DNA from 2 places in the Kribbella sp. NPDC050124 genome. Region 1 is predicted to be linked to the other one. Evidence: riboswitches for the same ligand, from Rfam matches in the RefSeq annotation. Region 1 holds a riboswitch; the other holds the start of a gene.
What was found. Region 1 has a riboswitch for cobalamin ahead of ACIBL3_RS08585 (putative cobaltochelatase). Riboswitches for the same ligand answer to the same signal wherever they lie in the genome.
Positions count from the first base shown of each region.

Region 2: it holds a riboswitch for cobalamin, as region 1 does, so the genes downstream of both, ACIBL3_RS27780 (ribonucleoside-diphosphate reductase subunit alpha) here and ACIBL3_RS08585 (putative cobaltochelatase) in region 1, are expected to answer to the same signal.

Region 1 is NZ_JBITJU010000002.1:363,445-378,404, reverse strand. It holds gene ACIBL3_RS08635 (MarR family winged helix-turn-helix transcriptional regulator) at 1-223, opposite strand, end outside; gene ACIBL3_RS08630 (FMN-dependent NADH-azoreductase) at 347-1,000, shown strand; gene ACIBL3_RS08625 (putative RNA methyltransferase) at 1,053-1,886, opposite strand; gene ACIBL3_RS08620 (ABC transporter permease) at 1,899-2,849, opposite strand; gene ACIBL3_RS08615 (ATP-binding cassette domain-containing protein) at 2,836-3,783, opposite strand; gene ACIBL3_RS08610 (outer membrane lipoprotein carrier protein LolA) at 3,786-4,859, opposite strand; gene ACIBL3_RS08605 (hypothetical protein) at 4,986-5,600, opposite strand; gene bluB (5,6-dimethylbenzimidazole synthase) at 5,597-6,961, opposite strand; gene ACIBL3_RS08595 (cobyrinate a,c-diamide synthase) at 6,958-8,328, opposite strand; gene cobO (cob(I)yrinic acid a,c-diamide adenosyltransferase) at 8,322-8,936, opposite strand; gene ACIBL3_RS08585 (putative cobaltochelatase) at 8,936-10,981, opposite strand; cobalamin riboswitch at 11,052-11,201, opposite strand; gene ACIBL3_RS08580 (DUF222 domain-containing protein) at 11,489-13,171, opposite strand; gene surE (5'/3'-nucleotidase SurE) at 13,434-14,207, opposite strand; gene cobN (cobaltochelatase subunit CobN) at 14,220-14,960, opposite strand, start outside.
Region 2 is NZ_JBITJU010000013.1:169,203-184,162, reverse strand. It holds gene gltX (glutamate--tRNA ligase) at 1-460, opposite strand, end outside; gene ACIBL3_RS27850 (fumarylacetoacetate hydrolase family protein) at 453-1,241, opposite strand; gene ACIBL3_RS27845 (GNAT family N-acetyltransferase) at 1,283-1,765, shown strand; gene ACIBL3_RS27840 (3-methyladenine DNA glycosylase) at 1,762-2,622, shown strand; gene ACIBL3_RS27835 (KUP/HAK/KT family potassium transporter) at 2,558-2,890, shown strand; partial or broken gene ACIBL3_RS27830 (KUP/HAK/KT family potassium transporter) at 2,812-3,168, shown strand; gene ACIBL3_RS27825 (hypothetical protein) at 3,261-3,617, shown strand; gene ACIBL3_RS27820 (hypothetical protein) at 3,527-3,715, shown strand; gene ACIBL3_RS27815 (class I SAM-dependent methyltransferase) at 3,741-4,367, opposite strand; gene ACIBL3_RS27810 (SAM-dependent methyltransferase) at 4,415-4,879, opposite strand; gene ACIBL3_RS27805 (alpha/beta fold hydrolase) at 4,956-5,948, opposite strand; gene ACIBL3_RS27800 (class I SAM-dependent methyltransferase) at 6,060-6,890, opposite strand; gene ACIBL3_RS27795 (FxLYD domain-containing protein) at 7,031-7,537, opposite strand; gene ACIBL3_RS27790 (Fic family protein) at 7,730-9,004, shown strand; gene ACIBL3_RS27785 (DinB family protein) at 9,086-9,667, shown strand; cobalamin riboswitch at 9,773-9,899, shown strand; gene ACIBL3_RS27780 (ribonucleoside-diphosphate reductase subunit alpha) at 10,032-12,830, shown strand; gene ACIBL3_RS27775 (ribonucleotide-diphosphate reductase subunit beta) at 12,812-13,891, shown strand; gene ACIBL3_RS27770 (alginate lyase family protein) at 13,935-14,960, opposite strand, start outside.

The DNA of each region.
Region 1 (14,960 bases):
CAACCGTCGTCGCCAGCACCTGATAGCCGCGCGGTCCACCGGGCACGTCGTCGAGCGACTCGGCAGCCGCCTTCGCGTACCGCCGGAACACCACGCCCAGCGCCCAGCCCAGGTCCGACTCGACCGGGGCGCCGCTAGCGACCCGTGGCTCCACCCCGCCGGCGCCCCGGCGCGCCACCTCACGGGCGATCCGGCCTTTGACGTCGGGCGAAGTACTGGTCATGTCCCCATCGTACGTGGTGTACGCCACCCGGAATACGATCTAACTTGAATATGTTCTGCTCCACAGACTATCTTCGGATCAGCTCATTTCGAGTAGCCCCCTCACGACGATGGAGACAACCTGATGTCCACCCTGCTACGTGTCGACGCCAGCCTCCGGCTCGACGGATCGGTCAGCCGCGCCCTGGCGGACAGCGCGGAGGCCGCCTGGAAGGCGGAGCACCCGGACGGTGTGGTGGTACGGCGCGACCTCGGTCAGCACCAGCTCCCGGTGACCGCCTGGCCGGCGCTGGTGACTGCGAAGCTCGGCGGCGATCCCGGTCCGGAGCTCGCCGAGGCCAAGGCGCTGGCCGAGGAGCTCGCCGCCGAGATCAAGGCCGCCGACGCGGTCCTGCTCGCCGTGCCGCTGTACAACTACGGCATCGCCCAGCACGTGAAGACCTGGATCGACCTGCTGCTGATCGACCCCGAACTGGTCTACGGCCCGAGCCCGATCGCCGGCCGACCGGCGATCCTCACGCTCGCCCGCGGCGGCGGCTACAGCCCCGGCACCCCGAAGCACGGCTGGGACCACGCCACGCCGTACCTGGAGCGCATCTTCGGCGACGTGTTCGGCATGAACGTCCGGATCGCCGCCGCCGAGCTCACCCTCGCCCCGGTCACCCCCGGCATGGAAGAACTCATCGACGCCTCGAAGGTGTCCGAGTCCGAGGCGCACGTCACCGCTGAGCAGCACGGCACCGTGGTGGCCCGCGAACTCACCGCCAACGCCGCCTGACGGCTGCTCCAGGCAGCGCGCCGCGGTGATGCCGAGCTCGAGCCGGCATCACTCAGGCGACTTGCCATGTTGAGAGCGTGACGGACAGCGTGACGACTGACGGCTCTGGGAGTACGGCGATCTGGGCCGCGAGCTCGCGGTGGTTCAGGTGGCGCGCGCTCGGGGTCATCAGCACCAACTGCTCGATCGCGGTCCGGTCGAGCCGCATGACCGACTCGACCAGCTCGGTGCCGGCCTGCTCGAACTTCCCGGCCAGCGACTCCTGCAGCCGGCGTTCCTTCTCCTGATCGACCTTCACCAGCCCGAGTACGCCGACCAACTCGGCCAGGTGCTCCTGGTTCGGCGTGACCACGAGCAGGGTGCCGCCGGGCGCGAGTACCCGGGCCATCTCGGCGGCGTTGCGCGGGGCGAACACGTTCAGCATCAGCTGCGCCGAGTCGTCGAGCAACGGCAGCTCCTGCCACGCGTCGCAGACCACGGATCCGATCCGCCGGTCCACCTTGGCTGCCCGGCGCGCGGCGTACCTGGAGACGTCCAGGGCGATCCCGCGGCGGCCGGGTGCCGTGCCGAGGACGCCGGACAGGTAGTAGGCGGTGCCGGCGCCGACCTCCACCAGCAGATCGTCCTCCCGCAGTCCGGCCGCGGCGAGGATCAGCGCGTCCCGGATGGGCGCGTAGTGGCCGCCGCCGAGGAACACCGTGCGGGCACCGACCATCGCGGCCGAGTCGCCGTCGATCCCGCTTGATGCTGACGGCAACAGGTTGAGGTAGCCCTGCTTGGCCAGGTCGTACGAGTGGCCTTGCGAGCACCCCGCCGTACGCCCGGTCAGCGCCAGCGCGTCGCTGCAGACGGGACAGCGCAGAACGGTGACCAGGTCGGCTTCCACCGTCCCATTGTCTCAGCCGTTGATGTCGCGGCTGGTGATGCGGGCCCAGGCGGCGGCGTAGAAGACCACCAGATAGGCGCCTTGCAGGAGCAGGTTGCGCCCGATCGCATCCCAGTACGGCGGGTCGCGCAGCAGGTCGGCGAACGACGGCCAGCCGTACATCAGCAGCCACGGGTGGATCACGTCGATCTGCGGAATCGCGCTCAGGATCCCGCACACGATGAACGCACCGAACGTGGCCGCCATCGCCGCGAGCGGGGTCGACGTCAGTGAGGAGACGAACAACCCGATCCCGGCCAGCCCGAGCATCGACAACCCGATCAGTACGGCGATGCCGAGCGCGCGGACCAAGCCGTCGCCGAGTGAGACCGTCGTCCCCGAGAGCAGCAGGACGTCACCGACGGGGAAGAGCACGAAGCCCGCGATCAGCCCGGCCAGCCAGATGACCAGCGTCGCGACCAGGCAGAACACGGCGAGCGCGACCATCTTCGCCGCGAGCAGCCGGGACCGGCCCGCGGGTGCGGTGAGCAGGTTCCGGAATGTGCCGAGGCTTGCTTCGCCCGCGAGTGACTCCCCCGACACCACCGTGATGGCGGTCGGCAGGAAGAACGGCAGCGAGACCGCGAGACTCGCCACGATCAGGAAGAACCCGTTGCCGGCGACCTGGCCGATGAAGCCCTCGGCGCCGCCCTCCGAGCCGGACAGCTTGATCGCGACCCCGATCATCACCGGGACCGCGGCGAGCACCGCCAGCAGCACCCAGGTCCGGGCGCGCCCGAAGACCAAGTGCAGCTCGGAGCTGAACAGCGCGAGGGTGTGCCTGCCTGCACTCGGCCGGCCGACGTTCACCGTCTCGGTGACAGCCGTGCCGGCGGCGTCCCGGCTCGAGGGCGCGGTCCCACTCGGCGACACGGCCGTGCCGGCGGCGTCCCGGCCCGAAGGCGCGGTTTCACTCGGCGACATCGAAGCCCTCCCCGGTCAGCGCCACGAAGGCGTCCTCGAGGCTGGGGCGCTCCAGGCCGAAGCCGTGGATGCGGACGTCGGCGGCGACCAGCGCGGCGGCGAACTTGTCGATCGGCAGCTCACCGGCGTCACCCTCGACGGTCTCGGCGGTGGTCTTCAGGTCGGTGACACCGAGGCTCTTCAGCGTCTCGGCGGCCTGACCGAGATCCGGCGTACGGACCACCAGCCGGGGACGAAGCTCGGCGCGCAGGTCGGCGACCGTGGACTGGCGGACGATCCGGCCGCGGCTCATCACGGCGGCATGCGTGCAGACCTGCTCGACCTCGGCCAGCAGGTGGGTCGAGGTGAAGATCGTGGTGCCGTCACTCGCGAGCTCCTGGATCAGGTGCCGGACCTCGCGGGTGCCCTGCGGATCGAGGCCGTTGGTCGGCTCGTCGAGGACCAGCAGGTCGCGGCGCTGCATCAGCGCGACCGCGATCGCCAGCCGCTGCCGCATGCCGAGCGAGTAGGCGCGCACCTTCTTGTTCGCCGCGTTCGACAGCCCGACGCGCTCGAGCGCCAGACCTGCCCGCGCCTTCCGCGTCGTCGGGTCGGCCGTCCGGTCCGCGGCGTCGAAGCGGAGCAGGTTCGCCTGCCCGCTCCAGAACGGGTAGAACGCCGGCCCTTCGACCAGCGCGCCGACCCGCGGCAGCACCCGGAGCTGGGCCTTCGGCATCGACTCCCCCAGCAGCTCGACCGAGCCCGCCGTCGGCGCGATGAGCCCGAGCAGCATCCGGATGGTCGTCGTCTTCCCGGACCCGTTCGGCCCGAGGAAGCCGAACACACTCCCGGCGGGCACCTCCAGGTCGATCGCGTCGACCGCGACCTGCCCGCCCCGGAACCGCTTGGTCAGCCCCTTGGTCACCACCGGTGGTGACGAGGCGGGACCTGTCACGGTTAGCGTGGAGCCTTCGGTGCGGCGGCGACCAGGGTGTCCGGGCTGACCAGGCCGACCAGGACGCGGCCGTCGTCGGTGATCAGCGCGTTGACCATCTTGCTGGTCAGGATCTTGCCCGTGCCCCAGGAGCCTTCGACCGTCCGGGCGTTCGCGAGCAACTGGCCGACCGGACCGGAGCGGTTGATGTCGACGTCACGGAACGCGACCACGCTCTCCCAGCCCTCGCCGATCACGGTCGGCTTGTCGCCGGCCGGCGCCTTCGGCTTGGCCGCCTTCGGGCCCTTCCACGCCGGGACCTTCTCCTCCTTCACCTTCACGCCCTGCGGCGGGGTGAAGGTGAACGTGCTCGCCGCCGGTACGTCGAACGACACCGAGGAGAAGCCGAGTTGCACCGCCGGGTCGTCCCCGGTCTTCGGCATCACGGTCACCTCGAGCGGCACCCAGTTCTTCGCGTCGATCGCCAGCGTGACCGAGCCGACCGTGGACTTGTCGGTCTTCGGCAGCAGGCGCAGCTTGTAGGCGTCGCGGCCGGCGACCTCCTGCGTCCCGCTCACCTCGACCTTGGTGGTCGGGTCGATCGCGGCCAGGAACTGCTTGGCGACCGCGGACGGGTCGTAGGACTCCGGCCGGACCGGTGTCTTCTTCGGCTGCTGGGCGCGCTCCGGCAGCGTCAGCTTGACCGCCTCGCGCTCGGAGGAGTCGTAGGCCCAGGCCGTCTTGCCGTCGGTCGTCCAGACCCGCTCGGCCATGTTGTCGAGCACGGAGACGCGTGCCTTGTTCGGGCTGGCGAAGGCGACCCGGGCGGTGTGCTCACCGCTCAGCAGGTCGGGCATCTGGTTGCCGCCCTCGACACCGGGCAGCGCGGGCAGGCCGAGGTCCGCGGCGGACCGGACAGTCCCGCTCAGGCCGTCGACCTTGGCGGTCTGGACCTTGGTCAGCAGCTCCTGCGCGGTGATGTCGGGCAGGTTGGGTGACGCGTCCGCAACCACCGGACCGAGCGTGCCCACCCCCGCGACCACCGCGACTGCCGTGACCGGTACGAACCACCGTCGACTGCGTTGCGCTATCCCCATGTCTCAAGACTCGCACCGTGACAACGTGGAACCAAGTGGTCTCAGGGGCTGTTCACCCAAAAGAGTGAGGGCCGGATACGACGAGCGCAGTACGCCGGAGGGACGGCGTACTGCGCTCGGTTGATGTCAGCGGCTCTGGAGCGCGTCCAGCGCCACCGTCATCGCCGCGGCCACCCGGAAGTCCAGGCGCGGGTCCTGCACGCTGATCCGGTACCGGTCACGCACCGAGACCTTCCGCTCGACCGAAAGCACCGGCTGACCGGTGGCGCGGTCGGTGTAGTCGAAGTGGAAGATGAACGGCAGCGGGATCTCGCCGACGAACGGGACGAACTCCCAGATCCGGCGGACCAGCGCGACGGTCTGGTTGCGCTCGGTGCCGTCCGCCTCCAGGCCGTCCGACGCCAGCTGCCAGCTCGAGCGCAGCAGGCTCTTGCCGAACTCCTTCTTGAACCAGCCGATCGGCCGGCCGTTCGCGTCGAAGACGTCGTACCCGGAGCCCAGGTCGATCGCCTTGCGCGCCTTGAACGAGAACACCGGCTGCGACTTGGTGTCGTCGCTGTAGAAGGTGACCTGCTCTTTGAAGGCCATCCGCTTCTGCTGCGCGAACGCCAGCAGCTGCCCGTCCGAGCCGTCCGGGTCGGTGGCGATCAGCTCGTACTTGTTCGCCATCATCGTGATCCGCTGCTTCATCGAGAACGCGGGCACGTACATGGCGGCTTGACCCTGTGGTGGAACTGTCATGCTTGAAAGTCTTTCACCCCGCAGGCTCTTGCACCCGCCCGCAGCCCACGGACGAAGGCATCTGCACGCTCGGACTCTTCTACTACCTGTACGGCGAGTTGCCCGACCCCCTGCAGCGCCAGGTCCCGTGCGACCTCGACACCGAGCTCTACGGCCTCCACTGGTGTCCGAGCGGGCCGCCAGAGCACTCCGAAGTCCGCCAAGGGTCTGTCGGGTCCCAGCAGTACGACGAGCACGTCGGGCTCACCCAGGTGCTCCTCAGGGTCACCGTCGATCACCAAGCGCACCCGCTGCATGCCGACGGCCACGGCCTCCCCACTGGCCTGTGCAGCGTCGTCCTCTGGCGACGAACTACGCCGACCCCACTCCTCGTGGTGCACCGCCCAGGCAAGCGGACGCCGTGCAGCCCAGCCGCTCCGCACCAACTCGGGTGCGGGCGCAAACTGCTCCACATGCCCGACACAGAGGTAGCCGACGAGTTCGATGTGTGCGGGCAGGTTCAGCACCGCCGCGACCTCGCCTGGCTCGAAGAAGGACACCCAGCCAACGCCGAGGCCCTCGGCACGCGCGGCAAGCCAGAGGTTCTGGATCGCGATGGCCGCCGAGAACCAGGTCGTCCGCGGGTCCGCGTGGCGGCCCAGCACGTGCCTGCCGCCGCGACCGGGGTCACAGGTCACCGCGATGTTCAGCGGGGTGTCGAGGATGGCCTCGATCTTCAGGCCGTCGAACGCCTGGCGCCGGTCCGGAGGCAGCGAGGCGGCGAACGCGTCCCGCTGGGCGGTGGCGAGGTCGTGGACCTTGCGGCGAGTGGCGAGGTCGCGGATCAGCAGGAAGTCCCAGGGCTGGCTGAGCCCCACACTGGGCGCACGGTGTGCGGACTCGAGCACGCGCATCAGGACCTCGTCCGCGATCGGCTTGTCGACGAAGCCTCGCCGTACGTCGCGGCGCTCGGCCAGGACCCGGTGCACGACCTCACGCTCAGTTGGTGGATAGCCGGGTGCAGCATGCAGCCGGCCAACCGCTGCGGTGGCGTTGATCGAGCGGCGCTTGGTGACCAGCAGCTCGGCACCGGTCAGGACGACGGCTGCCTCGGCGACACTCGGCGTACCTCTGAGTCTCGCTACTTGCTGGCTCGGTGTCGGCACCGATTGGCGCGCGAGCTCGTCGGCCGACGCGGTCTGCAGGACGGCGTTGAGCGACGCGGCCAACCTCTGCAGGCCTGGTTCGGTCTCCTTGCCGTCGACGGTGACCACCGTGCGCACGTCTCCCCCACCTGCTGCGGCCAATGCCGCGTCGACCAGGTCCCGCAGTTCGCGGTACGACGTACCGGACCGCAGGCCGATGCCTACGACGAGGTTCACTTCGCCAGCCCTGCGTGGACGCGGGCCGCTGCGACCAGGCGAGCAGGCACATCGGGCATCGCGGTCCAGTGCAGGTGCAGGTACGACGCGTGGACTCGGGGCCGAGCGATTCCCTCGACGCCGCCCGGGAGGTACCAGGCTGGGTCGACCTCGGTGTCCAGGTCGACCGTGGTGCGGTGGAACTCGTGGCCCCGGACGCGTCGGCCTTCATCGAAGAACGCGGTCGTGGTTGCGGCGATCGCCGTACGGTAGCCGAGGGTCAGGCTGCCGGTCATCCGGCCGGTCGCGGGGAGGACGCCGGTCATGGGGTGGCCGTCGAGCTCGCGGGACAGGTAGAGCAGGCCGGCGCATTCGGCGATCACCGGTAGGCCGGCTGCGACCTCGCTTGCCACCTGGCGGCGGAGCTTCTCATTGGCGGACAGGGCCTCGGCGTGGAGCTCGGGGAAGCCGCCACCGAGGTACAGCGCCGCCGTTGCTTCGGGCAACGGATCGGACAACGGGTCGAACGTCACGACCTCAGCGCAGGCGGCAACGAGCAGCTCAGCCGTCTCGGTATACCGGAACGAGAACACCGGCCCCCCAGCCACCGCCACAACCGGCCGCCTCGCCCCCGCCTCCGCCGCTTCCGCCTCCGCGACTTCGTTGGTTGGATCCCAGGCCGCTGTCTCCAGGTGCGTGGCGGCCCGGGCCGCCGCGACGAAGGCCTCGAGATCTACGCCTTGACGGACCAGTTCGGCGGCTGCCTCGACCGCGGCGGACGCCTGCTCACGCTGCTCATTGGCCGGGACCAGGCCCAGGTGACGACTCGGCACGGTGAGGCGCGTGTCCCGTCGCAGTACGCCGAGAACCGGTACGCCGGTCGGGGCGACACCGGCCCGGACCTCGGCCTCGTGGCGATCCGATCCGACCTTGTTGAGGATCACCCCGACGATGCGCACCTCGGTGTCGAAGGCGACGAACCCGTTGACGACGGCCCCGACACTGCGACCGGCGGCGGAGGCGTCGACGACCAGGACGACGGGTGCTTTCAGCAACTTCGAGACGTGTGCAGTCGAGGCGTACCCCTCGGTTCCGAGGGCGCCGTCGTACAGGCCCATCACGCCTTCGACCACGGCCAGATCGGCGCCGGCGGCACCGTGCGCGAACAGCGGGGCGACCCGCTCCTCCCCCTGCAGCATCGGGTCGAGGTTGCGCCCCGGGCGTCCGGTCGCGACCGCGTGGAAGCCCGGATCGATGTAGTCGGGACCGACCTTGAAACCCGCGACCGTGTGCCCGGCCCGCCGCAGCGCCGCCATCAGGCCGACCGCGACCGTCGTCTTCCCCGCGCCCGAGGCGGGCGCGGCGACCACCAGCCGTGGGATCACCACTCGATGCCCTTCTGGCCCTTCTGGCCGGCGTCCATCGGGTGCTTGACCTTGGTCATCTCGGTGACCAGGTCGGCGGCGTCGAGCAGCCGCTGGTCGGCGTTCCGTCCGGTGATGACGACGTACTGGTGCCCCGGACGGTTGACCATGGTGTCGACGACCTCGTCGATGTCGACCCAGCCCCACTTCATCGGGTACGTGAACTCGTCCAGCACGTAGAGGTCGTGCGTCTCGGTCTGGATCCGGCGCTGAATCTCCCGCCAGCCCTCGAGCGCGTCGGCGGCGTGATCCTCCTCGGTGCCGGCCTTGCGCGACCAACTCCAGCCCTCACCCATCTTGTGCCACTCGACCGGACCACCCTGACCGGTCGTCTCGTGCACCTGGCCGAGGGCCTTGAAGGCGCTCTCCTCGCCGACCTTCCACTTCGCGCTCTTCACGAACTGGAACACGCCGATGCTCCAGCCCTGGTTCCAGCCCCGCAGCGCCATCCCGAACGCGGCCGTGGACTTCCCCTTCATTTCCCCGGTGTGCACCATCAGCAATGGCCGGTTCCGGCGCTGCCGGGTGGTCAGGCCGTCCCGCGGTACTACGGTGGGCTGCCCCTTCGGCATCAGGCCGCCCTCCGCTCGGTGACCGTGCGGATGAGGTTGCCAGCGGCAACTTCTCCGAGGTCGAGGTACTCCGCGGCGAGCTCGTTGGCCAGCTCAGCGGCGAGTCCGAGTCGTACGCCGCGGCGCGGTTCGCAGTCGACGACCACAGCGGCGATTCCTTGCTGGGCGAGCCATCCGGCGGCCTGCTTGGCGCGCGCGAAGGCGTTGTCGCCCTGGGTCGCGCGGCCGTCGGTGACAAGCACCAGCAGTGGGCGCCGACGCGGGTCCCGGATGGCTGCGATCCGGAGCACCTCTGCTGCTTGTAGCAAGCCTTCGGCGAGTGGGGTGCGACCACCGGTTGGCAGGCTTTCAAGGCGCCGTACGGCGGTCTCGACGCTGCCCGTGGGAGGCAGCGCGACCGTGGCTGTGGCGCCGGCGAAGGTGACGAGGCCGACCGTGTCGCGGCGCTGGTAGGCGTCCAGCAGGAGGGAGACGATCGCGGTCTTCACCTCGCCCATGCGCTTCTTCGTACCCATCGAGCCGGACGCGTCGACGCAGAACAGGACGAGGTTGCCCTCGCGCCCCTCCCGGACCGCCAGCCGTACGTCGGTTGCTCGCACGGTGAGCCCTGCGCCGGTGCGTCCGCGGGCCTGCTGATGGGGCGCCGCGGATCGGATGGTCGCCAGCAGGTGCGGTCGGCCTGACTCCCTGCCGATGCGCGGACGGTCGCCCACCACGCGACCCACCTCGGTGATCGCCCGCGACCGTCGGCCCGCGACTCCCGCACCGGGCGACTGCACGCTCAACAGGCGGGCCTTGAACGGCTCAGAACTCCCCACAACCTCCCCGACCGGCGCTGAGCCGCGGCCACTGCCCTTCGCCTCGTGCTCAGCCGGGCCTACGCCGGCCCGGTCGGCTCGGTCGGACGCGTCGGCCCGGTCGGACGCGTCACTGGAGCTGCCGCCATCCGGGTCGGCGGGATCCATCCCGCCGCCTGGGCCGCCGGTGTCGTCCGGTCCGCCGTCCGGGTCGTCGTCGGGGTCCGGCGGTGGCGTGCTGTTGCTGATCGCTTCTTCGAGCTGCTCCTCGTCCAGGCCGGGCGCGTCGAAGGGGTTGCGGCGCCGGCGGTGCGGCAGCGCGAGCTTCGCGGCCGCCCGTACGTCGTCCACCTCGACGACTGTCCGGCCGGACCAGGCTGCGTGGGCGACCGCCGTACGCGCGGTGACGAGGTCGGCGCGCATCCCGTCGACGTCGAAGGACGCGCAGATCTCGGCGATCTGGCGCAGCGCGGAGTCGGTCAGGATCACCTCGGACAGCAGGGCCCGCGCCTTCACGATGCGCTCCGCCAGCTCACGCTGCGCCCCGTCGTACTTCGCAATGAAGGCGTCTGGGTCGGCCTCGTACGCGAGCCGGGCGCGCATCACCTCGACGCGTACGGCGGGATCGCGACTGGCGACCACATCGACGGTCAGCCCGAAGCGGTCGAGCAGCTGCGGCCGGAGCTCACCCTCCTCCGGATTCATGGTGCCGACCAACACGAACCGCGCGGGGTGCGTGACCGACACACCGTCGCGCTCGACGGTCGCGCGGCCCATCGCGGCGGCGTCGAGCAGGACGTCGACCAGGTGGTCGTGCAGCAGGTTGACCTCATCGACGTACAACAGCCCGCGGTGCGCCGCGGCGAGCAGCCCAGGCTCGTACGCCGTGACGCCCTCCGCCAGCGCCCGCTCAAGATGCAGGGACCCGAGCACGCGATCCTCGGTAGCGCCAACAGGCAACTCAACCAGCCGAGCCGCACGAACGGCACGCTCGTTGTGATGCGCGCCTTCCGGACAGGTCGGCTCGGGGTGATCGGGGTCGCAGGAGAAGCGGCAGCCGGGTACGACGTCCACCGGCGGCAGGACCTCGGTGAGCGCGCGGACGGCAGTCGACTTCGCCGTACCCTTCTCACCGCGGATCAGCACGCCGCCGATCGCCGGGGAGACCGCGGACAGCACCAGCGCGAGCTGCAGATCCTCCATCCCCACGACCGCGGTGAACGGGAAGCTCTGAACTGCAGGCCGCATCGGCGGGGTCCCTTCGTCGAGCGGGTGTCCACGCCCGCTTCGGCAATTGGTACGCCGTACCGCGGACATCGCGAACCGGCGGACGGCGTGCAGATGTCCTGGCTCCCGGGTCACCCCGGTCACAGTGGCGGGACCGCCCCGGACTCCCGGCCACAGCCGGTCACCGGTGTTCCTCCACACCCGTCCGCCCGATCATGGCACAAGCCACGACGTTCCTCAGCGACGAGGTTCACACCCGGCGGGCGTGGTGCGCTGCCGGAGAGGCTTCGCAGGGCGGCCCGCGAACGCTCTTGCGTTCGGCCACGAACTCGACCAGCCCTGTCAGGCTTCAACGCCGCGGGACCCTGTTCGTTGAACGCGTGGATCACCTCCCGCGCACGCCTCGGCTGCAATTCAACGCCAGCAGCGCCGCCGTCTCCGCAGCGCTCCGGCCCCGAACCCGCGCCGGCACCAGCCCCCCTCCGGTTCCAGCGAGCGTAAGTTGCGATCTGGAAACCGGCTGGCCTGTCATTCCCGTGCAGGATCTGATGCCTGGCAGGCGTCAGATGGTTGCGGTGCTCGGTGAGTGCCGGTCGGGTCGATGTGGAAGGCGAAGCCGTGCGGGCTGGTCCATTCCAGCGTTCGGGGGTCGAGGCGGCGGACCTGCCAGCGGCCATGGGTCTTGACCCGGTGTGGGAACCGGCGCAGCGGGACGAGGTTGCTGGTGCTGGTTTGGCCGGGTGGGCCGAGGGGGTCGTAGGGCTGGATGTGGTCGAGGTCCATGGCTGGGTGGGTTTCGCGGGAGCCGTAGGGGAACAGTTCGACCGGGTGGGTGAGCCGGGTGCGTTCGCGGATCCGGTCGGGGATCTCGTAGGCGTCGACGCTGACGGCGTCGTTGAGATCGATGACCGGCTTGACGGTGTAGGGGCCGTGCCCGATCAGTTCGGCGAGCTGGGTCGCGAGCAGCGGGCCGATGGTTTCGGCGCGCAGTACCCCGGTGCCGGTGGCGAGGGTGTGGTCGGTGAGGTGCACGTAGACCTCGGTCTGCCCGGGCCGCGCCGCCCGGCCCGAGCCTGGGTCGGCGTACGCGTCCCGCCGGATCTGTGCGAGCCGGGCCTCCAGCACCCGCCGCGCCGCGGCGTCCATCGGCTCCCCGTCCGTGTCGTCGAGGCGCAGCCCCGGTTCGAACGGCTCCACCACCTCGCCGTACGGCGCGTCGAGCGGATCGGGCAGCTCGCTGTCACCGGGGTACGGCGCATCCCGATCAGCCTCGTCCCCCAGCCCCGGCTCACCCCAGTCCGCCAGCAGCCCCTCATCACCGGCCCAGCCGCCGCGGTCGTCGCCACCGGGTGCACGCCCAGGGTGCCCTGGAGCGCGCTCTCGCGTGCCGGCTGGGGCGCGGTCGGGGTCCACGGCGGGTGGGGTGCTGGCCAGTAGTTGGTGGGCTTGGTGGAGGAGTTCTTCGGTGTAGCGGGGGTCGGCGATGATGCCGACCGCGTCGGCGCGGCGGCGCTGCAGGGAGGCGGTGTCACCGAGGATCTTCAGGGCTTCGGCGATGCTGGTGAGGCGGGCATCGAACCGGATCGCGGCACCGGTCGCGGTACGGATGTAGATCTTCTTGGTGCCGTGCTCGTCGGAGCGGCCCAGGTAGACGCCGCGTTCGCGGGCCTTCTCCTCGGCCTTGGCCCGGGCCGCGTCGGGGTCGGCGTGCTTCTTCGCGGCCTCGACGATCTTGTCCAGCCGGCCGGGCGTGAGCGTGTCGACCACCTTCGCGACCCGGCGGTCCACGGCACCGGCGGCCTCGAGCGGCAGGTCCAGGCAGGCGGTGGCGATCTTGCGGGCCCGCCACGGGGTCGCCTCACCGGCCTGGACACGGGCCCAGGTGAAGGGCAGGCGGTGCCGCAGGGCCAGCGCCTGGCCGATGAAGTCGGCGGCCGCGCCCGGCGAGATCCCGAGCACCGCGCCGAACTCGGCCGCGGCGAACTCGGCGATCTCCGGGCAGCCGTCGCCGCCCAGGACGACGGCGCGTTCGCGGCCGTCGCGGGGGTGCCGGGTGGGGTGGGGTGTGCAGGCGTCGGGGTGGTGGTGGTCGGCGTAGAGCTGGGCGTGTTCGAGGAGGCGGGCGTCGAGGCGGTTGGCCTCGGCGCGGTGCGCGGCGGCCGATTCGAGCAGGTCGGCGGTCGCGAGGGTGGTGAGATCTCCTTCGAACATGTGCTCGATTCTATGGCACACTCAGACTTGATACCAACTCGGAAGTGCCTTGAATCTCTTATTCACAAGGCGAGAAGTGAAATCCGTCGGGGCGGCTTTCTGCTGCATACTCACTGAGGCTGAAGGTCAGTCGGGTACGGCATATCGCGGGATGCTGCTCGCTGATCGCGCCGTACCTGCGGTGGTCGTTGCTGGGTGCAACGGTAGGCTGCCGATCGACCATCCGGCCGGTGAGTACGGGCCGTACTCACCGGGAACGGTTTCAGCGATAGCTGGAGAGTCGCTTCGCCAAGGCGATGGCGGCTGCGTCGTCCTTGACCTCGCGGATTCCGATGATCGGGGTCACCGCGACGTACCCGGCGGCGAGGAGGGCCTCGTCCGAGCCGGGGACCGGGTTCGCGGCCGGTGGTTCGAGCTCGATCATCGGTTCGCCGGTCGGCGCGGTCGCACCGGTGATCCGGGACCGCTTGATCGGCGCCAGCGAAGCGTGCTGGACGCCGGCCAACTGGTCGATCGGGCGGTCCGGCACGTTGATGGTCAGCACCGTCCCGGCGGGCTCGGGCACGATCCAGGTGAGCGCCTCGGCGGCGACTGCTCCCGCGGTGCCCCAGTGCGCGGGGTCTTCGGAATCGATGCTCACGGCAACCGCCGACAGCCCCTGCGCGGCTGCGGTCAGGGCCGCGGCCACGGTGCCGGAGTGGAAGATCGGTACGCCGATGTTGTGGCCGCGGTTGATCCCCGACACGACCAGATCCGGCACGGCCCCGAAGGCCCCGACCGACGCCAGCGTCACCGCGAGGGCCGGCGTGCCGTCGATGCCGTGGTAGCTGATACCGCCCTCTTCCTCGACGGCGGTCCGGATCGGGCGGCCGACCATCCCGGCGCGCGCCGAGCCGACGCCACTCTGGTCGTCCAGCGGCGCCACGACCAGTACGTCGTACCCGAGCTCGGCGATCGCGGGAGCGAGGGCCCGGATGCCCGGAGCCTGGTAACCGTCGTCGTTGGTGATCAGGACTCTCAGGGTCTCCGGCGCCATGCCTCTACCCAATCAGCCGCGGTCCTCGATGTCACCCTCCGTCTCAAGGACTGCGCTGCGTAGCGTTTCGAGTGCTTCGGCGGACGGCTTCGACCACAGACCGCGCTGCGCCGCCTCGAGCAAGCGCTCCGCGATACCGTGCCGCGCCCACGGATTCGACTTGCGGAAGAACTCGGCCATCTCCGGGTCGGCGACGTAGGAAGAGGTCAGCGTCTCGTACATCCAGTCGTCGACCACCCCGGCGGTCGCGTCGTACCCGAACAGGTAGTCCACCGTGGCGGCCATCTCGAACGCGCCCTTGTAGCCGTGCCGCCGCATCGCCGCCATCCACCGCGGGTTCACCACCCGGGCCCGGAACACCCGCTTGGTCTCCTCCTCGAGCGTCCGCGTCTTGACCTGCGCCGGTACGGCGGAGTCGCCGACGTACGCCTTCGGGTTCGAGCCGGTGAGGTGGCGGACCATCGCGATCATGCCGCCGTGGTACTGGAAGTAGTCGTCGGAGTCCATGATGTCGTGCTCGCGGGTGTCCGCGTTCTTCGCCGCCACCTGGATCCGGGCGTAGGCGCGCTCCATCGACCCGCGGGCCTCGACGCCGTCGAGGTCCTTGCCGTAGGCGTACCCACCCCAGACGGCGTACACCTCGGCGAGTTCCGCGTCGGTGCGCCAGTTCCGCGCGTCCACGAGCGGCAGCAGGCCGGCGCCGTACGAGCCGGGCTTGGAGCCGAAGACCCGGGCGGTGGCCGACCGCAGGTC
Region 2 (14,960 bases), on a different contig from region 1:
CCTTGACCTGCTCCTCGGTGAGCTTGCGGCAGTGCCCGTCGTACCCGCTGTGCTGCCCGGCGGTGCGGGCGGCCTCACGGCGCTGGTCGAGTTCCTCCTGCGAGCAGTAGCAGTGGTACGCCTTGCCGGCGGCCAGCAGCTTGGCCACGACGTCGGCGTAGACGTCCATCCGCTCGGACTGCTTGTACGGGCCGTACTCGCCGCCGACCTCGGGGCCCTCGTCCCAGGTCAGGCCGAGCCAGCGCAGCGACTCGAGGGTGTAGCCGAGGGCCTCCGGAGTGTTCCGGGCCTGGTCGGTGTCCTCGATCCGGAGCACCAGCGTGCCGCCGTAGTGCCTCGCGAACGCCCAGTTGAACAGGGCGCTGCGGATGTTGCCGACCGTCAGCAGCCCGGTCGGGGACGGTGGGAAGCGCACCCGCACCTTGGTCGGCTCCAGGTCGCCCAGCACGTCGTCAGTCACGCACGATCACCTTGTTCGTCAGAGTTCCGATTCCTTCGACGCTGACCGACACCTCGTCGCCGGGCAGCATCGGGCCGACCCCCGCCGGGGTGCCGGTGAGCACCACGTCGCCGGGCAGCAGCGTGGTGAAGGAGGTGATGTAGGCCAGCACCTCCGGGATGCCGAAGATGAACTGCGAGGTCCGCCCGTCCTGCTTCGGCTCGCCGTTCACCGTCGTGGTGACCTGCAGGTCGGACACGTCGAGCTCGGTGCTGATCCACGGGCCGAGCGGGCAGAACGTGTCGTACCCCTTGGCCCGGGCCCACTGCCCGTCGCTCTGCTGCAGGTCGCGCGCGGTGACGTCGTTGGCCACCGTGTAACCGAAGATCACCTCGTTGACCCGCTCCTTGGGCAGGTCCCGGCAGATCCGGCCGATCACGATCGCCAGCTCGCCCTCGAAGTGCAGGTTGTTGGTCTGCTCGGGGTACACGATGCCGTCGCGCGGGCCGATCACACTCGTGTTCGGCTTGAGGAAGATCATCGGCTCCTTGGGGACCTCGTTGCCGAGCTCCGCCGCGTGCGCGGCGTAGTTCCGCCCGACGCAGACCACCTTGCTGCGCGGGATCACCGGCGCGAGCAGCCGGACGTCGGCCAGTTGCAGCTTCTCCCCGGTGAACTGGACCGGCCGGTAGAGCGGGTCCGAGTCGAGCACGGAGACGGTGCCGACGAGCCCTTCGGGGTCGTCGGTCTCGACGACGCCGTACCTCGGCTCGTCGTCCACGGAGAATCTGGCGATACGCACGGCCCGAGCCTACCGTCGGGCCGGGATGAGACAGTTATCCGGTGACTGTCGAGATCCGCCTTGCGCTGCCGACCGAGTACGACGCGGTCGGTGTGCTGGCCGCGGAGGCGTATGCGCACGACGGGTTCCTGAAGCCCGGATACGCGCAGACCGTGCGCGCTGCGGCGGACCGGGCTGCGAAGGCGGAGCTCTGGGTCGCGGCGGACGCTACTGGTCTGCTCGGCACGGTTACTTACTGTCCACCCGGGTCGGTCTACCGGGAGATCGGCCTGGACGACGAGGGTGAGTTCCGGCTGCTCGCCGTACCCGGTCGGGCCCGTGGGCTGGGCATCGGGACAGCGCTGACCGTGCGCTGCATCGAGCGCACCCGAGAGCTCGGGCTGTCCCGGATCGTGCTGAGCAGTGCGTCGTACATGGCGGCCGCACACCACATCTACGAGCGCCTCGGCTTCGTCCGCCTGCCCGAGCGGGACTGGTCGCCGCTCGCCGACATCGATCTCTACGCCTTCGCACTGGACCTGTGACTGCCACCCTGACCCGCTCGGAATGGACGTCGTCGGCTGACGCCCACGGCGCCCGCGTCGACTCGCTGGTCGCGGACCACCTGGATCGCCGGCGTCGCCGCGAAGCGCACCCGGTCGAGGACTTCCTCTTCACCTACTACCCCACCCGCCCCAACCAGCTCCGCGTCTGGCACCCGGGCCCCGGCGTCCGGCTCCTCGACGCCCCCGAGTACGACGGACGCCGCGGCTACACGTCCGTCGACGGGGTGACCGGCCTGGATCCGGGCGAGGTCGAGCGCCGGCGCGACAGCACTCAGTGGATCCGTGAGTTGCTGGCAGCGACCGCGGACCGGCAGCCGCAGTTCGGGTGCTTCGGGATGCACGAATGGGCGATGGTCTACCGGACGTCCGACGTACGGCATGAGAAGTGGCCGTTGCGGTTAGGTGCCGAGGGCACCGATCGGGTGGTCGAGTCGCACAAGATCGCCTGCTCGCACTTCGATGCGTTCCGGTTCTTCACGGCGCCGGCGCGCGGGCTGAACGTCCTGCAACCCACTCGGCAGACCCAGCCTGCGCTGGAGCAGGGTGGCTGTCTGCACGCCAACATGGACCTCTACAAGTGGGCCGGCAAGCTGATGCCGTTCACGCCGAGCGCTTTGGTCCTGGAATGTTTCGAGCTCGCCCGGGACATCCGCACGCTGGACATGCGTGCCTCGCCGTACGACCTGTCGGCTCTTGGCTATCAGCCGGTCATGATCGAGACGCCGGCCGGGAAGGCGGAGTACGCGACCGCGCAGCGTTCATTCGCCGCCCGTGCGTTGCCGTTGCGGCGGCAACTCGTTGCCTTGTGCGACGAACTTCTCCAGCCGGGTGGTTGAATGCGGCCTTGACCAGCCATGCTCAGGGGACCCGCAGCCGCATCCGGTCGCCGCGTCGACCGACAGCGTGTTCGGGATCATCTCGCTGATCTTCTGGGCCGTCACGCTGATCGTGACGATCAAGTACGTGCTGCTGGGCGCTAATGCAGACCTCGGCCACTTCGGCCGGGCTCCGATCACCAGGCCGTCCAGCTCGGGTACCTGCCGCGACTGCGGATCAAGCACACCTCCGACGAGACCGTCGGCCAGATCTACGTGCCCTGGGTGAACTGGGCGCTGATGATCTCCGTGCTCACGCTCGTGTTCGCCTTCCAGACGTCGGCGGCCCTCGCGTACGCGTTCGGGATGGCGGTCACCGGGACGGTCACCATCACCACCGTGCTGTTCTTCTACATCGTCAGGCGCCAGTGGGGTAAGCCGATCTGGGTGGTGATCGGCGGCGCCGCCGTGTTCCTGACCGTCGAACTGCTCTTCCTGGCCGCCAACCTGACCAAGCTGACCCACAGCGCCTGGCTGCCACTGCTGATCGGGATCACGGTGTTCACCGTAGACGCGCTGCACGAGCGGCCGGTCCGCCGGCTCGCGGGCGCGGCGGTGTTCCTGAACCGGGCAAGGAGACCGTCCCGCTGGCGCTGCGGGTGGGGGCCGATCAGACCTGCGAGCTGTCGGTCGAGCTGGCGGAGACGTCGTACTTCCTGTCCACCATCGAGCTCGGGGTCGGCGACTCCCCCGATATGCCGCGGTGGCGCAAGCGCCTGTTCGTGGCCACTTCCGGGATCACCGCGGACGCCGCGGAGTACTTCGGCCTGCCCCGCGACCGAGTTGTGATCATGGGCTCGCACATCAGCGTCTGGTCGTCGCCCCAGAGTCGCCCGGCAGCGTCTAGGCTCGTGTCATGGGGAAGATTGTGGCGATTGCGCTCGGCGTCCTGCTCACCGTCTGCGGCGCCGTCTTCACGTTCCAGGGGCTCGGCTATCTCGAGGGCAGCTCGATGACCGGCAGCAGCTTCTGGGCCATCGTCGGCCCGATCATCGCGGCCGCCGGCGTCTCACTGCTGTACGTCGCGATCCGCGGGCCGCAGCAACGCCGCTAGCAGGAGCAGCCCCGCCCGGACGAGCTCAGGCCGGTGTGCGAAGCACGGCCCACTGGTAATGCATCGGGCTGTCGTTGCGCCAGGTCTGCCAGTGCTCGACTGCGCCGTGGCGAGCCAGGGCTTCCTGGACAGCTGTGTCGGTGCGAATGCTGAAGAACCGACCGGGCCCGTGACCAGTGTCGTCCTGCCAGACCCGCTCTCCGCCGACTTCGTCACCCCACAGGCCGATCCCCAACGGAGCACCCGGACGCAGCACCCGCACGATCTCCGCCAACGCAGCGTCGAGATCCTCGTCTGCGACGTGAAGCAACGTGCTCATCGTCCAGCCCGCCTCGAACACGCCATCGTCGAACGGCAACCCGAGCGCCGACCCGACGTACGCCTGCAGACCAAGTGAGCGGCAAGCCTCGACGCTCGCCGGCGCCAGGTCGACGCCGGTGTAGTCCAGCCCAGCGGCGGCGAACGCCTGTCCGTCGCGGCCAGGTCCACAGCCGATCTCCACCACCGATCGGCGGCCCTCGGCGTGCAGTTGACCGAGGAAGCTCGTCCGTACGTCGACCCTGGAGTCGGGCAGCTCCCGATCGCGGCGGTCCCGCACCTCGTTGGTGTAGTAGTCGATCAGATCACTCTCACGCTGTGCCCTGTCACTCATCAGCGCATTCTAGAAACGGCTGGCGCGGTCGTCGCCGCCGTACCGGGTCAGTAGTAGTCGCGCATCAGCTCGGTTGCCCACTCCGGTTGCGCCGTTGGACCTTGTGGGCCGAACTCGGCCATGTAGGGCTTGATGTCCAGAACCGGTGTCCCGTCGATGGCGTCCAGGCCGCGCACCTGGAGGTCGAGACCGTCGACGGCGAGCAGCCGGCAGCGGGAGACGCCCAGCAGATTCGGGCGGTTCTTGCCGCGCTGGGCGAAGATGCCGACCTTGGGCCAGTCCGGGTTGCCCCGCGGGTGGCGGGCAGCGGTAGTGATCGAGGCAGGCTCGACGAGATGGAATTGGAACACCACCTCCAGGTGTGAGAAGGAGTCCAACCCGGCGACAGACTCCAGCCCGAAGCGGGTCCTGTCGAGACGGATCAGCGCCTGCTCGGCGTTCCAATCGTCGTCCGACGCCTCGCGGCGCCCTCCGAGAACAGTCCCGACAGGCTCCAGCACAACGGTTTGCACAGCGTTCCTCCTCTGGTCAGACGGCTGATCACGACGGCGCGGCTCGGCAGCTCCGGCCGACGATGTGTCGCAGCCGTCACGGTCGTACTGCGAAGAATTCCTGGAGGTGACGGTTCACCTGTTCCGGGCAGTCGAGCTGGGGGACGTGGCCGCAGCCGTCCAGGATCACGAGTTGGTCGTTCGGGAGTAGTTCCGCGAAACGGTGGGCGCGCTCGACAGGCTGGATGGTGTCCTGCTTGCCCCACAGCACCAGGGTCGGGGTCTTGGTGGCGGGGAGCGCGTCTTCGGACCGTGCCCAGTCCAGGCGTCGTTCCAGGAGATAGGTGGCGCGCATGTTGTCGTGGAAGGTCATCGGAGCCCACCACTCTTCCAGCAGTTGCTCGGTCAGGCGGTCCTTGTTGACCAGCATGCCCTCGGCCAGACCGCGGACCGTGGACTTGCCGGTGGACAGCTTGACCGCCAGTTCGCCGACGACGGGAATCTTCAGGGACTCCCACATCAGGGTGCCCCGCTCGTCCAGCCCGGTGGCGTCCAGCAGCGCAAGCTTGGTGACACGATCTGGGTGGCGCTGGGCGAAGGCCAGGGCCCAGCCGCCACTCCAGGAGTTGCCTGCCAGGGCGGCCTGCCGGACGCCGAGGCTGTCCATGAACGTGCCGACGGCGGAGACCATGGCATCCAGGTCGAAGGCGAAGCCGGAATCCTTGAGTTGGGTGTAGCCCTGGCCGGGAAGATCGACCACGTACACCGTGTGGTCGCGCGCCAGCACGTCAACCTGATCCTTCCAGCCGATGACAGAGGTACCGCCGGGCGAGAGCAGGATCACCGGCGCGCCGGATCCGGCCTGGATGTAGTGGAAGCGGGCGATCGGCGTCTCGGCGTACCGCGATCCGACCTGAGCCAGATAGGGCGAGCGGAATGCGCGGCCGTCCTCGGCCGGCTGCCAGCCGTACGCGCCGAACAGCAGCGCAGCCACCACCACTGCCAGCACAGCCGCCAACCAACGGCGCCAGCGTCGCTTGCGCGCCGGCCGGGCGGTCGCGGAGTGAGATGTGTCGTCCAGGTTGACCACGATGACCCCTCGGCTTGGTCCGACTGATGTTCGTACGTCCGGACACGCCAGCTGGACCGAGCGTGACACCGCAGCAGATGACACAGCTCACTTTTGATTTTGAGACGCGGACTACAGGGCGGCCCTGATCGCTTTGAGTGCGAAGAGGAGTGGGACGCGCGGAGCCTCGGTGGGGAGGTGCCACCAGCCCTGTGGGGTTTGCTGCATGGATGGCCAGCGGGGCCATTGGAGGACTTCGGACTCGCGGAGGCTCGTGATGGTGAAGCCGGTAGCGGCGAGGGTGGTGACGAGTTCGCCGAGGCCGTGACGCCATTCGTAGCTGCGTTGACGGCCGGGGACCTCGTCGCCGGTGTAGGTGACAGTCGAGTCGTGCGCGATCGGGCCGCGGCCTTCGAGGTAGTCGGTGCGGATCGTCAGGTCTTCGGACTCGCCGGGCAGCGACACTGGCCGGAGCGCGTTCAGGAGTGGGTGGAACTCGACGATGTAGACAGCGCCGCCGGGCTTGAGCAGGTCGCGGACAACCTTCGCCCAGGGCTGCAGATCCGGCAGATAACAGAGAGCTCCTTTGCCGGTGTAGACGATGTCGAACTGACGACCCCGCACGGCCTCGGCGGCGTCGTACACGTTGGCGTGCACATACTCGACCGACTGCCCCGCCTCGGCCGCGATCAGGCGCGCTTCCTCGAGTGACTTCGCCGACAGGTCCAACCCAACGGTCCGGGCCCCACGACGTGCGAACGCGATCGTCTCGGTCCCGAGGTGACATTGCAGGTGCAGTACGTCGCGGCCGTCGAGTGGACCGAGATCCTCCCACTCGTAGTCCGCGAACCAGTACTCCGCCGGCTGGCTGTAGAACTGGCTGGCCGCGTGCAACGGCGCCCGCGCGTCCCAGTCCGCCTCGTTGGCCGCCACCATTTCCCGAGTCTCCGCGTCCAGGCTCACTGACCCCTCCGTCCTCTGACGTTCAGCCACGGCCCAGTCTGCCCAAGCCCAGGTCCATACGTCCGCGCTCATACTCATCGGACGTACTCACTCACAGTCATGACGTGGGCCCCGCCGGACGGCGGGGCACACCCCCGTCGTCAGAACGTCGCTTCGGCGGTGACCTTCACGTACGCCCTGCTGAACCGCCCGTCCGGAACGCAGTTCAGCACCTGGGTCTGGCCCGGCTCCAGGTCGCTGCTGTTGCACTGGACGTTGCCCAGCACCTCGCCGGTCTTGCTGAGGAACTTGAAGTGCAGGAAGGCGGTCGAGGTGGTGTCGCTGATGTTCTTCACCTTGCCGGTGACCGAGAACATCTCGGCCTGGCTGGTCACCGTCCAACCGGCCAGCGTCTGGTGCTTGCCGATCGAAAATGCCTTCCCCACAGTGACTTCCTGCGGTTCGATGCGCGCCGTCGACTCCTCCACGCTCTTCGCGATCTCGTCGCCGGCCGAGGCGACGAAGGCCACACAGCCACCGAGGCCGAGGAAGCTCAAGGCCAGCAGAACGAGAAAGACGTTCCGGACCGTGTGCTTCTTCTTCGGCGGCTGCTGGTACGGCGGTGGCGGCTGGAAGTGGGCATGCTGCTTCTGCGGGTACTGCGTCACGATTCCCCCCTCGGAAAACGGTCAGACGTGGCGGCGCCGCAGCCTCTCGGCTGTTCCCCCGGCGCGTCACTCCGCGTGACTCTACCCCGGATTGCAACGCTGAGTAATCACGATTCGGTCTCACTCTCCTTCACCTCCTCGGCACCTTGTTCAAGGTTATGGAGTAAGCTTGAACACGGAAGGGACATAGTCATGGCGCGGGTGGAGTTGCATCGGTGGCCTGGGCACCCCGACGGGTTCACCCGGGCAGAGCGGCTGGGCGGGTCGTACGAGCTGTACTTCCCCGATCCCCTGGTCGGGCGGACGTTCGACTTGAGCGACGAGGTGCTGGCCGCCTTGGAGGACGCGGCCGGGGATCTCGCCCGGCTGGACGCGACGGCCGCCGTACTGACGAACAGCGAGGCGTTGGCGCGACTGCTGCTGCGGGCCGAGGCGGTCGGCTCCTCGCAGATCGAGGGACTGGTCGTCGGCGCACGACGCCTGCTGAAGGCCGAGGTACTGCGGGAGCGACAGCGTGACGTGACCGCCGAGGAAGTGCTCGGCGCGGTGGACGCGATGACCTGGGTGACCGAGTCCGTGCAGGCCGGCGACAAGCTCGAGGTCGAGCACCTGATGGAAGCCCACCGACGACTGATGGCGCACTCGCCGACGCCGGAACTCGGCGGCGAGGTCAGGTACCTGCAGAACTGGATCGGCGGCCGCTCCCCCGCCGAGGCGTACTACGTCCCGCCGCCGGCGCAGCTGATCCCGGAGTTGCTCGCCGACCTGATGGCGTTCGTCCGTGAGTCCCGCCTGCCGGTGCTGGCGAAGACCGCGATCGCGCACGCACAGTTCGAGACTGTCCATCCTTTTGCCGATGGCAACGGACGGACCGGGCGCGCACTGATCCACCTGATCCTGCGCGCGGAAGGACTGGTCGAGCGGACGGTCCCGCCGGTGTCGCTGTCGCTCGCGACCCACGCGACGCAGTACATCGAGGCGCTCACCGCCTTCCGGCATGTTGGCAAGCCGACCACGCCACGGGCCCGCACGGCAGCCAACCAGTGGCTGCTGATGTTCGCCGCCGCGTGCACCCACGCCACCGCGGAGGCCGCTCGCTTCGAGCGAACGGCGGCCGACCTCAAGGCCGCCTGGCGAGAACGCGCCGCACCTGTGCGGGCCGGCTCGGCCGTGGAGTTGTTGATCGAGACGCTGCCCGCCGCCCCGGTGCTCACCCTGGCCGGCGCGGCCCAGCTGATCGACCGGTCGCAACAGGCCGCCAACCAGGCGCTCGCCCGGCTGGTCGAAGCCCGCATCCTGCGGGAGGTCACCGACGGCCGCCGCAACCGCGTCTACGAGGCCCCCGAACTGATCGAGGCCTTCACCTTGCTGGAGCGGCGTTTCGCCAGCCCGGCAGCCGATACCCGCATCGAACCGCCTAGCAGACCCGTGCCGTCGAGGCCAGAACCGACACACCGCGCTCATTGACTTTCTCCTCCCGTTCGGGCAACAATTCGAACACATGTTCGATCTTGCCGCAAAATCCGATCGGGAGCGTGAGGAACCGTGATGCCGGAGCCGTTCGAATGGGACATCCTGTACCGCCCATCGGCGATGGCGATGGTCCGCGGGCAGCTCGGCTTCAGCTGGATGGTGTTGTCCGGCCGGCTCGCGGAACTGACCGACGAGCAGTACTTCTGGCAGCCGAGCGGCGAGGCGCTGACCGTCGTCCGGCGGCACTACGCCGGCCGGTTCCGATCGCTCGGGTCCGGCGACTGGGTCGCGCAGTGGCCGGACGAGCCGGATCATCGTGGGCCGCGCACGATCGCCTGGCTGATCGCGCACCTGACCGAGATGTTCTTCGAGCGCTGGGAGTGGACCTTCGGCGAGCGCCGGCAAGGACGTGCCGACATCACACTGCACGGGAACGCCCGCGACGCCGTGGCCTGGCTGACGCACTGGGTCGAGGCCTGGCGTGACTCGGTCGCCGCGCTGGACGAGGAGCAGGTGATGACGGTCGGCCTCAGCCAGGCGACCGAGCTCGACGCCGCCGAGCCTTTCGGCCACGTCGTACTGCGTCTCAATCGAGAGCTGATCCACCACGGCTCGGAGATCATGACGCTGCAGGACCTCTACGCGGCGGCGGCCTGAGACGCGGAGCGGTGGGGACCACAAGATGTGCGACACGCGGCGTGGCGGTGCCACAAAATGTCGGAGCCTCCCCCTAGCATCACTGCTGCTGGTGGTTTGGAGGCATCAACACCACAAGATGTGGGTGACTCCGAGGCAACAGGGGAATCCGGTGCGACTCCGGAGCTGCCCCGCAACGGTGAGCGGAAGCCTTCCGCAAGTCCGAGTACCTGCCACCGGCGCGTGCACCGCCGGTGCGCGCGGTCCGAGACCTCGAGGGCGGGTCGCAGGGCGTGACAGGCGCAGTCCCGGCCGGTGCTGCCTGTCCCGTCATGCTCCCCGCCCGCGAGTCCAGGCCCTCCGAACTCGCGTGGAAAGAGCTTCTGTGACCCTCACTTCCGCATCACGACCGACGGCTGACCAGCCGACCCGGTCGGTCGAGCTGACCGTCGTGCGTCGCGACGGCAGCAGTACGCCGTTCGACCAGTCCAAGATCGCTATCGCCATGACCAAGGCGTTCCTCGCCGTCGAGGGCACCGACGCGGGCGCCACGCACCGGGTCCGCGACCTGGTGACCGACCTGACCGGCCGGGTCGTCGACGCGCTCACCAGCCGTGGCGACATCCGCCGTACGGTCCAGGTCGAGGATGTCCAGGACCAGGTCGAGCTGGCGCTGATGCGCGCCGGCGAGCACCAGGTCGCCCGCGCCTACGTCCTCTACCGAGAGGAGCGCACCCGCGCTCGCACGCCTGCCGACCCGTCCGGCGTCACCGAGAAGCCGGCCATCACCGTGCGAGCCGCCGACGGCAGCGTGGCGCCGCTCGACCTCGACCGGCTGCGCGTGATCGTCGCCGAGGCTGCCGACGGCCTCGACTCGGTCGATGCCCAGCTGATCCTCGACGAGACGCTCGGCTCCTGCTACGACGGCATCGCCCAGCACGAGGTCGAGCTCGCGCTGGTGATGGCCGCCCGGTCGTACGTCGAGACCGAGCCGCAGTACAGCTTCGCCGCCTCCCGCCTACTGCTGGACCAGATCCGCCGCGAGACGCTCGGCCGGGTCCACGGTGAGCCGCGGCAGGCGAGCCAGGCCGACATGACCACGGCGTACCCGGCGTACTTCCCCGAGTACGTCCGGACCGGGATCGAGGCGGGTCAGCTCGACCCGGAGCTCGCGAGCTTCGACCTGACCAGGCTCGCGGCCGCGATCAAGCCCGAGCGGGATCTGGACTTCGCGTTCCTCGGCCTGCAGACCCTCTACGACCGCTACCTGCTGCACATCGACAAAGTCCGGTACGAGCTGCCGCAGGCCTTCTTCCTGCGGGTCGCGATGGGGATGGCGCTGCGCGAGGACGACCGGGAGGGGCGGGCGATCGAGTTCTACGAGCTGCTCAGCTCGTTCCGGTTCATGTCGTCCACGCCGACGCTGTTCAACTCCGGCACGACCCGGCCGCAGCTCTCATCCTGCTTCCTCACCACGGTCCAAGACGACCTGGGCGGCATCTTCACCAAGATCCGCAACAACGCCCTGCTCGCCAAGTACTCCGGCGGCCTCGGCAACGACTGGACCCCGGTTCGCGGCATCGGGGCCAAGATCCGCGGGACCAACGGTGAGTCGCAGGGCGTCGTACCGTTCCTGAAGATCGCCAACGACACCGCAGTCGCGGTCAACCAGGGCGGGAAGCGCAAAGGCGCGGTGTGTGCCTACCTGGAGACCTGGCACATCGATCTCGAGGAGTTCCTCGACCTGCGCAAGAACACCGGCGACGAGCGCCGCCGGACCCACGACATGAACACGGCGAACTGGGTGCCTGACCTGTTCATGCAGCGCGTCGAGGCGGACGGCCAGTGGACGCTGTTCTCCCCCGACGAGGTGCCCGACCTCCATGATCTGTACGGCGCTGCGTTCGCCGCGGCGTACCGCGGATACGAGGAAGCGGCGGACCGTGGCGAGATCAAGGTGTTCCGCCGGGTCCGGGCGGTCGAGCTGTGGCGCCGGATGCTGACCGTGCTCTTCGAAACCGGGCACCCGTGGATCACCTTCAAGGACGCCTGCAACGTGCGGTCGCCGCAGCAGCACGACGGCGTGGTCCACTCGTCGAACCTGTGCACCGAGATCACCCTCAACACCACCGTCGACGAGACCGCGGTCTGCAACCTCGGTTCGGTCAACCTGGTCGCGCATCTCGCCGGCGACGGGCTCGACGCCGACCTGCTGCGCGACACGGTGAAGACCGCGGTCCGGATGCTCGACAACGTCATCGACGTGAACTTCTACACCACGCCGGAGTCCGAGCGCGCGAACCAGCGGCACCGCCCGGTCGGCCTCGGCCTGATGGGGTTCGCCGACGCGCTGTTCCGGCTGCGGATTCCGTACTCCTCCGACGCCGCCGTCGCCTTCGCCGACACCTCGATGGAGCAGATCAGCTACCACGCGATCGAGGCCTCCAGCGACCTCGCCGCCGAGCGCGGCCGCTACTCAACGTACGACGGTTCGCTCTGGAGTCAGGGGGTGCTGCCGATCGACTCGATCGCGCTGCTGCGGAGCGCCCGCGACGGTGACGTGATCGTTGACGAGAGCAAACACCTCGACTGGAACGCGCTCCGGGCGAAGGTGCTGCGGGACGGGATGCGCAACTCCAACGTGATGGCGATCGCGCCGACCGCGACGATCTCCAACATCTGCGGGGTGAGCCAGTCGATCGAGCCGGCGTACAGCAACCTGTTCGTGAAGTCGAACATGTCCGGCGAGTTCACGGTGGCCAACCCGTACCTGGTCGCCGACCTGAAGGCGCGCGGGCTGTGGGACCAGGTGATGGTGTCGGACCTGAAGTACCACGACGGCATCCTGGCCGGGATCGAGCGGATCCCGGCCGACCTGCGCGAGCTGTACGCGACCGCGTTCGAGATCGAGCCGCGGTGGCTGGTGCAGGCGGCGTCGCGGCGGCAGAAGTGGATCGACCAGGCGCAGTCGCTCAACCTCTACATGGCCGCGCCGTCCGGCCGGGCGCTGGACGAGCTCTATCGGTCGGCATGGCGTCATGGCCTCAAGACGACTTATTACCTGCGTTCCCAGTCAGCGACTCACGTGGAGAAGTCCACTCTGCAAGGCACCGACGGGCGGCTGAACGCCGTACCTGTTGCCGTGTGCGCCATCGACGACCCGGAATGCGAGGCGTGCCAGTGACCACCGGATTGGGCGAGATCTCGGTGGGCGCGGACCGGGTGCACGTCGACGACAAGGCGATGATCAACGCACGGGCGGACGTGAACCAACTGCTGCCGTTGAAGTACCGGTGGGCCTGGGAGAAGTACCTTGCCGGGTGCAACAACCACTGGATGCCGACCGAGGTGTCCATGCAGGCCGACATCGCACTCTGGCGACGTCCACCGGGGGCGCGCGACGGCCTGACCGACGACGAGCGGCTGATGCTGAAGCGCAACCTCGGCTTCTTCGCCACCGCGGAGTCGCTGGTCGCGAACAACATCGTGCTGGCCGTCTACCGGCAGCTGACCAACCCCGAGTGCCGGCAGTACCTGCTGCGCCAGGCGTTCGAGGAAGGCGTGCACACGCACACGTTCCAGTACATCTGTACGTCGCTCGGCCTGGACGAGGGCGAGTTGTTCAACATGTACCGGGAGGTGCCGTCGATCTCGGACAAGGACGCGTGGGCGCTGAAGTACACCCAGCACCTGGAGGATCCGGACTTCCGCACCGGGACGCCGGAAGCCGACACCGCGTTCCTGCGGGACCTGATCGCGTTCTACGTGGTGTTCGAGGGGATGTGGTTCTACACCGGGTTCGCGCAGATCCTGTCGCTGGGCCGGCGGAACAAGATGGTCGGGATCGCCGAGCAGTACCAGTACATCTTGCGCGACGAGTCGATCCACCTGAACTTCGGCATCGACTGCATCAACCAGATCAAGCAGGAGAACCCGCGCCTGTGGACGTCAGCGTTCCAGGCCGAGGTGCGGCAGATGCTGACCGAGGCGTGTGAGCTCGAGGTGGCGTACGGGCGCGCGACGATGCCGAACGGGATGCTCGGGCTGACCGCGGAGCTGTGCGAGCAGTACATGCACTTCATCACCGACCGCCGCGCCGAGCAGATCGGCCTGTCCCCTATCTTCGGCGAGACCCGAAACCCCTTCGGCTGGATGTCGGAGGTGATGGACCTGAAGAAGGAGAAGAACTTCTTCGAAACCCGCGTGATCGAGTACCAATCCTCCAGCGGCCTGACCTGGGACTGACCGCTGCGATCCCCCGAGCCCACCAAGGCTCGGGGGATCCTGGTCAGCGGGGGTTGTTGGCGTGCGTCAACGTCTCCCACGCAAAGAAGTAGTTGGCGCCGGCGGGGCGTTTGGACTCGGTGTAGCGCAAGGTTGTGGGCAGCTGCTGGCCGAGGCGGTTGTGGTAATGGTTGTAGACGATCTCGGTGACTGCGCCCAGGCCCAGCTTCACCGTTCCGCCGCAGAGGTTTGACGGCGGTGGGGTGCCGGTCTCCAGGCGGGTGTGGAAGTAGTACCCGTCGGTGAGTCGCTTGTTGACTTCGCCGTACAGGTTGACGCCCTGGTGCCACGCCGTCTCGGCGACGTGGGTTGCGGCGGTGAGGCCCCAGCCGGTGTGGCCGAAGTCGCGACAGGTCTCCTGCGCGAGCCCGTCCGTGAATGTCGACTGCCCCTGCCAGTAGGCGACGATCTCCTCGCGGGTGTCCTTCGACGAGCAGGTGGACGGCGCCTTCGGCAACGGGCCGTCGCTCTTCTGGTAGATGTACCCGGGCACCCGCCCGCGCCAGATCTGGATCGCGTTGTCGAACGCCGGCCGGTCGTCCAGGAAGACGGCGATCCCGATCGCCGCGTCCATCATGATCAGCTCCCAGTTGCCGTTCTTGCACCCGGCACCGTCGCGGATCTCGGGCAGGTACACGTCGCGCAACATCCGCTCGAACCGGCCACGCTGGGCCCACGGGCCGCCGTACGTGTGCTTGATCAGCTCACCGGCGCGGGAGAACGAGGCGCCGGACCAACCGGTCTGGAGCGGGGCGTTCGAGTTGGTGTGGTCCTGCAGCACCGCGGACCAGGCGTCCATGATTTCGATCGCCTTGCGGGCGTACTGGACGTCGCGGGTGATGTACCACTGCAACGCGTGCGTGTACGCCGCGAGAGCGTCATTGCGCTCGTCGGAGCAGCCGTTGTTGGGGTTCGAGTTCGAGCCACACTCGACGATGGCGCGCGGCTTCGGCGTATACGACAAGGCGGCGTAGGTGCTCGCCCTCATCGCGTCATACGCCGCCTTCTGCGGCGGAGCACCCGCCAGCAC